2 regions of the Exiguobacterium alkaliphilum genome follow, and region 1 is predicted to be linked to the other one. Evidence: predicted binding sites of a transcription regulator. Region 1 holds the regulator's gene; the other holds the start of a gene.
The links. The regulator LexA, encoded in region 1, represses DNA repair genes until DNA is damaged. The targets are predictions, from matches to a motif close to CGAACATATGTTCG.

Region 1 (3,419 bases):
ACCTCGCGCTCTCGTCACTCTTGGCTTCTGGCCTCGACGGAATCGAGAAAGATTTGGTTGCTCCAAAACCAATCGACAGCAACATCTACGTGATGGACAAGCCTGAGCGTGTCGCGAACGGAATCGATGATCTTCCAGCGACGCTCTTCGACGCACTCGAAGTACTTCGTGGCGACAAAGTCGTCATGGACTCACTCGGCGAGCATATCGGCGAACACTTCCTCGAATTGAAAGAGATCGAGTGGGACATGTTCCGTATGCAAGTGACAGAGTGGGAACGCGATCAGTATATGACGCTCTACTAATCCAAGCAAAAAAGCGCTCGTGCCTTCTTCGGAAAGCACGGGCGCTTTTTTTTGCGCGTTTAAAAGGACGTCCCCGAGTGGAGACGTCCTGATTAGAACGCACGTTTGAAAAACGTGGACGTATAGTCGAGCGTCGTATGTAACGTCGTCGCGAACGTGAGCCCGAGGAAGAACGACAAGCCGAACTCGTCGAGCCAAGCGATCGCCGCCGTCTCGTACGGCGTGAACGTGAGCAGAATGACAAGCGGGAAACCGAGATAGATGACGCGAATCAAGTCGCTCAGTACCGGTAAGTGCGAAAACAACGACCGGTGCGGCATGAGTTTCACGTAAGGCAACCAAAATCCACGGAGCGGCCCCCAACGGAAATAGGCGTCCGATTTCAAATCGAGGTCCGGGGAGAGCCAGAGCGTCCCGACGATCGCGCCGAGAAGGAGGGCGAGCGGGACATCGAGTTCAATAAAAGGCGTGGCAATCGCTAAAGCTCCGATTGCCACGAAATTCGTACGCGTATGCGTCTTACCACTCGCCATTAATGAATCGTCCGGTATACACCGATGACCTTCCCTAAAATCGACACGTTATCAAAATACATCGCCTCGAGCTCGTCGTTCTCTGGTTGCAGTCTGATTTTCGAAGCTTCTTTATAGATGCGTTTGACGGTCGCCTCGCCTTCGTCGGTCATCGCGACGACAATCTCTCCATTGTCGGCTGTGCTTTGTTGACGCACGAGCACCCGGTCTCCATCTAAGATTCCGGCGTTAACCATCGAATCTCCTGAGACAGAAAGCATATAGACGTTATCGGCGCCGACCATGTGTGTCGGGAGCGGGAAATGTTCTTCCACGTTCTCGATTGCAGTGATCGGTGTACCGGCCGTGACTTTCCCGATGACCGGGACGTACGTGACGGCGTCGTGGTCTTCGATGACGACCGTGTCATCGCTCAAAATCTCGATTGCCCGCGGTTTCGTCTTGTCACGGCGGATAAGGCCGCGCTTTTCAAGACGGTCCAAATGACCGTGGACGGTCGAGCTTGAGGCCAAACCGACGGCTTCACCGATTTCACGGACCGAAGGCGGATAACCTTTGGTGCGGACCTCGTCTTTTATAAAATCAAGTATCTGCTGTTGTCTTGCTGACATTTTTTTCAATGGAAGTCACCTCGATTATGTCGAATATCCTGCGAACGCATCCTATTCTTTATGGTCTAAGTTTAACATAGAACACATGAGCGCACAAACATTCGTTCGTTTTTTTAGCTTGACCGAACAGAAGTTCCTGTTTTATGATGAGAACAGATAAACGAACAAACGTTCTTGGGAACGTGTATTCCTATGATACGGAGGCGAAATTTAATGAAAGATACAGTGAATGGAATCATTTTAGTCGGATTGTTGGTAGTAGGGATGTTCGCATTTTTTATGGTCGGAGAAATGAGACAAGTGGACGTGGCGGCGCCGGTCGTCGAAGACACGCGTAGCATCGAGGCGGAAGTTGCCAAGACGGAAGCGGAGACGCTCGAAGCGCGCATCATCGCTGAGCGGGCTGAAAAGCAAGAGCGCAAGACGACTTGGTTCGCCTCGGAATAATCGTTTCTGTTTGCGAAACGCCCCCGTTCCTGTGTATCGTAGATAGGGAATGGAAAGAAAGGAAGTGACGAGATGCGAGTCGTCATTTATTGTCGCGTATCGACGAACAAGGCGGCGCAAGAGACGTCTCTTGATCGCCAAGTCGACGAATTGACGCGGATGGCGCGTCGGCTCGAGGCCGACGTCGTCGATGTCATCACCGAACAAGAGAGCGGATACGAAGTGAACCGTGGCGGGCTCCTCGACTTACTCGAACACGTATCCGCCTCGAACCTCGACGCCGTCCTCGTGACCGACGATAGCCGTCTCGGGCGAGGGAACGCTAAAATCGCGATTTTGCACACGCTCATGAAGCATGACGTTCGGCTCTTGACGATGCAATCACCAGACGAATATATCGTATCCGATGCCGAGAAGATGGTGCTCGAGATTGTGAGCGTCGTCGAGGAGTATCAGCGGAAAATCCATAACGCCAAAATCTCACGCGGGATGCGCCGGGCCGTCGCGAACGGGTTCAACCCACAGCGAAACATTCAGCACCATGACCAAGGCGGTCGGAGCCGCATCGAAGTGCCGATTGAGGAGATCGTCCAGCTACGCGAACGAGGCCTGACGTTCGCCGAAATCGCGGCCACGTTGCGCGGGTTCGGTTACGAAGTGTCGAAAGCGACCGTGAACCGGCGTTACCTCGAGCACGTCTCAGGATTGAAAACTTGATTCCTCGCCGCTGATTTTGTACAGTAGAAGAACAAATTCAGTAGAGAGGGGGCGAGCCTGATGCTAGCACCTGAACAGTTAGAACGAATCAATTTCCTCGCCAACAAAGCGAAGACAGACGGTCTGTCACAACAAGAGATGGACGAGCAACATGCGCTTCGTCAGCAATATTTGAAAGCGTTCCGACAATCGTTCAAGTCCCAGATGATGGGCATGAAGGTGGTCGATCCGGAAGGAAACGACGTGACGCCACAAAAACTAAAAGAAGAGCAAGATCGACAACGCTCCGAGTGACTTCGAATGCACATCCTATTTCATATAGGATGTGCATGTTTGTTATACACGAACATGGATAAGGTTCGACGATTGACGGGTAAACAAAGCGAAGGAAGTAAACGATTTCAATCAATGTGTTATACTAATTAATTAGTTGTGACACACGAATGAGTGTGCTAAAATATGACGGGTAGAAACTTTGTAACAACAGAGAGGATGAAATTAGTGGAAACAACTACTAAAGAATTATTAGCGATTAACTCGATTCGGACGCTCTCGATTGATGCGGTCCAAAAAGCGAACTCTGGTCACCCGGGTATGCCGATGGGTGCGGCTCCGATGGCGTTCACGCTTTGGACAGATAAGATGCGTCACAACCCGAAAAACCCGAACTGGTTCAACCGCGACCGGTTCGTGCTTTCAGCGGGACACGGTTCGATGCTCTTGTACTCGCTCCTTCACTTATCTGGTTACGACCTTTCACTCGACGATCTCAAATCGTTCCGTCAAATGGATTCGAAGACGCCTGG
Region 2 (3,419 bases), 130 kb from region 1:
CCTTCGAAGATGAACGACAGTCCTGCAATGAGCCCGATCGTCGACAAGAGGCAGAACAAGCCGAGCGCTTGCTCGAAGGCGGGCGCAAGCGCTTCTGTGCCATCCGACACGAACAAGTAAAGCGTGCCGTAAATCGCCATGGCGATGCCGGTCGTCGCGACGCGCGCACCTCGATTCACGTTCGGCATGAAGAACACGCCATAGGCGACCATGATGATGAAGTAATGAACGTTCGCATCCCAACCGAGGACGATCGTTGAGATGACGGCATTGTAGACGACCTCGACGAACAGGCCGACGAAGAATGTCCGATAGTAGCGTTTATGTACGAAGTAAAACGAAATCGTGTAATACAGCACGCTGGCGACGTTCGACCAGGCGAGCAACATGACGTCGAGCCGTAAAAAGGTGACGAAGAACACGACATGAATCAACCATGCGAGCGCGTTCCCGTATAATGTGATGCGATAGTTATATAACGTACCGCGACGTTCCTCATAGGTTGTCCCCACGCGAACACCTCCTTTACTCAGTATATCGAAACCGGCTCCATTTGCACATATTTGTCTCGAAATTCGAGTCAATCGCTCGCCATCGACCCGCTTGGAACGGTCGTTAACCTTGCGTGAAATAGATATTTCACGCAAGGTTTGATTGCGTACAGGTTCGCGCCAGTTTGCACGGTTCTCATACACCCGTTCGTGAAACTGAAAAAGACGCCAATGAACATGGTTTACATAATAATTTATAGTGAACCAATTGATTTGTTTTAAAAAAAGAAAAGAGTTACAGTTGTATGGAATCTGAAAATAAACCTTGAAACAGGGAATGAGGTAACGGTACACTGAGAACGTAAACAAAAGGGGGCAAACTAGAATGGATGACCAGCATTTGAAACGATTGCTCGAAGAAGCGAAGACAATCGCCGTCGTCGGGATCTCCTCGAACCCGAACAAGACCGCGAATCAAATTGCCGACTATTTGTTGTTGCAAGGCTACACCGTCATCCCGGTCAACCCGACGCTCGAGACGTGGAACGGACGGAAAGTGTATCCGACCGTCGAGAGCATCCCTGGCCATATCGATATCGTCGACGTCTTCCGTCGCAGCGAGTATTTGGCCGAGGTCGCCGAGGATGCCGTCCGACACGGGGATGTCGGGCTCATCTTTAACCAGCTCGGTCTCTCGAGCGCTGACGCGGAACGGATCGCCCGCGAAGCCGGGATCGATTACGTCGAGAACCGATGCATCTATGTCGAGCACGCCCGCTTGATCGGTTAAGACCTGCCTCCTTGGCAGGTCTCCTTTTTTTCACGTGCCTCGCGCGTCGGGGGCGGGCTTGCCAGAATCGAAAAACAGCTATACAATAGGAAAGAAAAACGAACGTGTGTTCGAAATTGAGGTGACGAAAATGTCAACAGATTTATTCAATTACAATGAAGACGCCATTCAGGTGCTCGAAGGACTCACGGCCGTCCGTAAACGACCAGGGATGTACATCGGTTCGACCGACCATCGCGGTCTCCACCATCTCGTCTACGAGATCGTCGATAACGCGATCGACGAGGCGCTCGCCGGGTTCGGCGGGCAAATCGATGTGACGATTCATAAAGACGATGCCATCACGGTCCGCGACCATGGCCGCGGCATGCCGACGGGGATGCACGCTTCCGGCAAACCGACGCCAGAGGTCATCTTCACGGTGCTCCATGCCGGCGGAAAGTTCGGCCAAGGCGGCTATAAGACGTCCGGGGGCCTCCACGGGGTCGGCGCCTCGGTCGTGAACGCACTGTCGAGCAAGGTCGTCGTGACGATTCACCGTGACGGCAAGCTGTTCGAGCAGACGTTTGCCGACGGCGGAATCCCGCAGACGACGCTCCTCGAGACCGGGAAGACGCGCCAGACCGGCACGAGCGTCTATTTTAAACCGGACGCCTCGATCTTCTCGACGACGACCTACAACTACGACACGCTCGCCGAACGGTTGCGCGAGTCGGCGTTCCTCTTGAAAGGACTCACGATCACGCTGAAAGACGAACGAACTGACAAGGAAGAGACGTTCCATTACGAGGAAGGGATCGCCGAGTTCGTCCAATATTTAAACGACGACAAGGCGACCCTCCACCCGATCGTCTATTTCGAAGGGACAGAGAACGACATCGAGCTCGAGCTCGCCTTCCAGTTCACGGACGCCTACTCCGAGAACGTCCTCTCGTTCGTCAATAACGTCCGGACACGCGACGGCGGCACGCACGAGGTCGGCGCCAAGACGGCGATGACCCGCGTCGTGAACGAATACGCACGTAAGAACGGCTTGTTGAAAGAGAAAGACAAGAACCTCGACGGTGGCGACGTCCGCGAAGGGCTCACGCTCATCGTCTCGGTCCGAATCCCCGAGGAGTTCCTCCAGTTCGAGGGACAGACGAAGTCGAAACTCGGCTCGCCGGAAGCGCGGACGAGTTCGGACTGCGTCATGGCGAAGCAGTTGACGATCTTCCTCGAGGAGAACCCACAGATGGCGACGATGCTCATCAAGAAGGCGATCCGTGCCGCCCAGGCCCGCGAAGCCGCCCGCAAGGCGCGTGAAGAGGCTCGTAACGGCAAGAAGAAGAAACGTTCGAGCATCTTGAACGGGAAACTGACGCCGGCGACGTCGAAGAACGCCGCCAAGAACGAACTGTTCCTCGTCGAGGGTGACTCGGCCGGCGGTTCGGCCAAACAGGGCCGTGATCGGACGTTCCAAGCCATCCTGCCGCTCCGCGGGAAGGTCATCAACTCGGAGAAGTCGAAGCTTCAGGACATCATGAAGAACGAGGAAATCAACACGATCATCCATGCGATCGGGGCCGGCGTCGGCCACGACTTCGACCTCGAGGACTGCAATTTCGATAAGATCATCATCATGACCGACGCCGATACGGACGGGGCGCACATCCAAGTGCTCCTGCTGACGTTCTTCTTCCGCTATATGCGGCCGCTCGTCGAGGCGGGCAAAGTGTTCGTCGCTTTGCCGCCGCTCTATCGTATCTCGAAAGGCAAAGGCAAGTCGGAACAGTTCGAGTACGCCTGGGACGAAGAGGCGCTCGAGAAGCTCGTCAAAGTGTATAAGAAGGGGTATATCCTCCAGCGCTACAAAGGTCTCGGGGAGATGAACGCCGACCAGTTATGGGAGACGACGATGAACCCGGACACACGGACGCTCATCCGTGTCACGGTAGACGACGCCGCCATCGCCGACAAGCGCGTCTCGGTGCTCATGGGAGACAACGTCGCCCATCGCCGTGAGTGGATCGAGGAGAACGTCGCCTTCGGCCTCCAGGAAGATGATTCGATCATCGCCAATGAACACGTGACTAAAGCGATTGAGGAAGTGATGTAACGATGTCGACGATTCAACACATTTTAAACTTGTCGCTCGA

Region 2: parE (DNA topoisomerase IV subunit B) is a predicted target of LexA. The motif match lies at 1,381-1,394, and genes of this name have one in related genera.

The regions. Positions count from the first base shown of each region.
Region 1 covers NZ_CP073101.1:1,625,851-1,629,269, forward strand. The annotation lists gene glnA (type I glutamate--ammonia ligase) at 1-305, shown strand, start outside; gene KB235_RS08390 (metal-binding protein) at 398-838, opposite strand; gene lexA (transcriptional repressor LexA) at 838-1,458, opposite strand; gene KB235_RS08400 (hypothetical protein) at 1,663-1,896, shown strand; gene KB235_RS08405 (YneB family resolvase-like protein) at 1,969-2,613, shown strand; gene KB235_RS08410 (DUF896 domain-containing protein) at 2,674-2,907, shown strand; gene tkt (transketolase) at 3,106-3,419, shown strand, end outside.
Region 2 covers NZ_CP073101.1:1,758,598-1,762,016, forward strand. The annotation lists gene KB235_RS09055 (GGDEF domain-containing protein) at 1-512, opposite strand, end outside; gene KB235_RS09060 (CoA-binding protein) at 877-1,281, shown strand; gene parE (DNA topoisomerase IV subunit B) at 1,412-3,379, shown strand; gene parC (DNA topoisomerase IV subunit A) at 3,382-3,419, shown strand, end outside.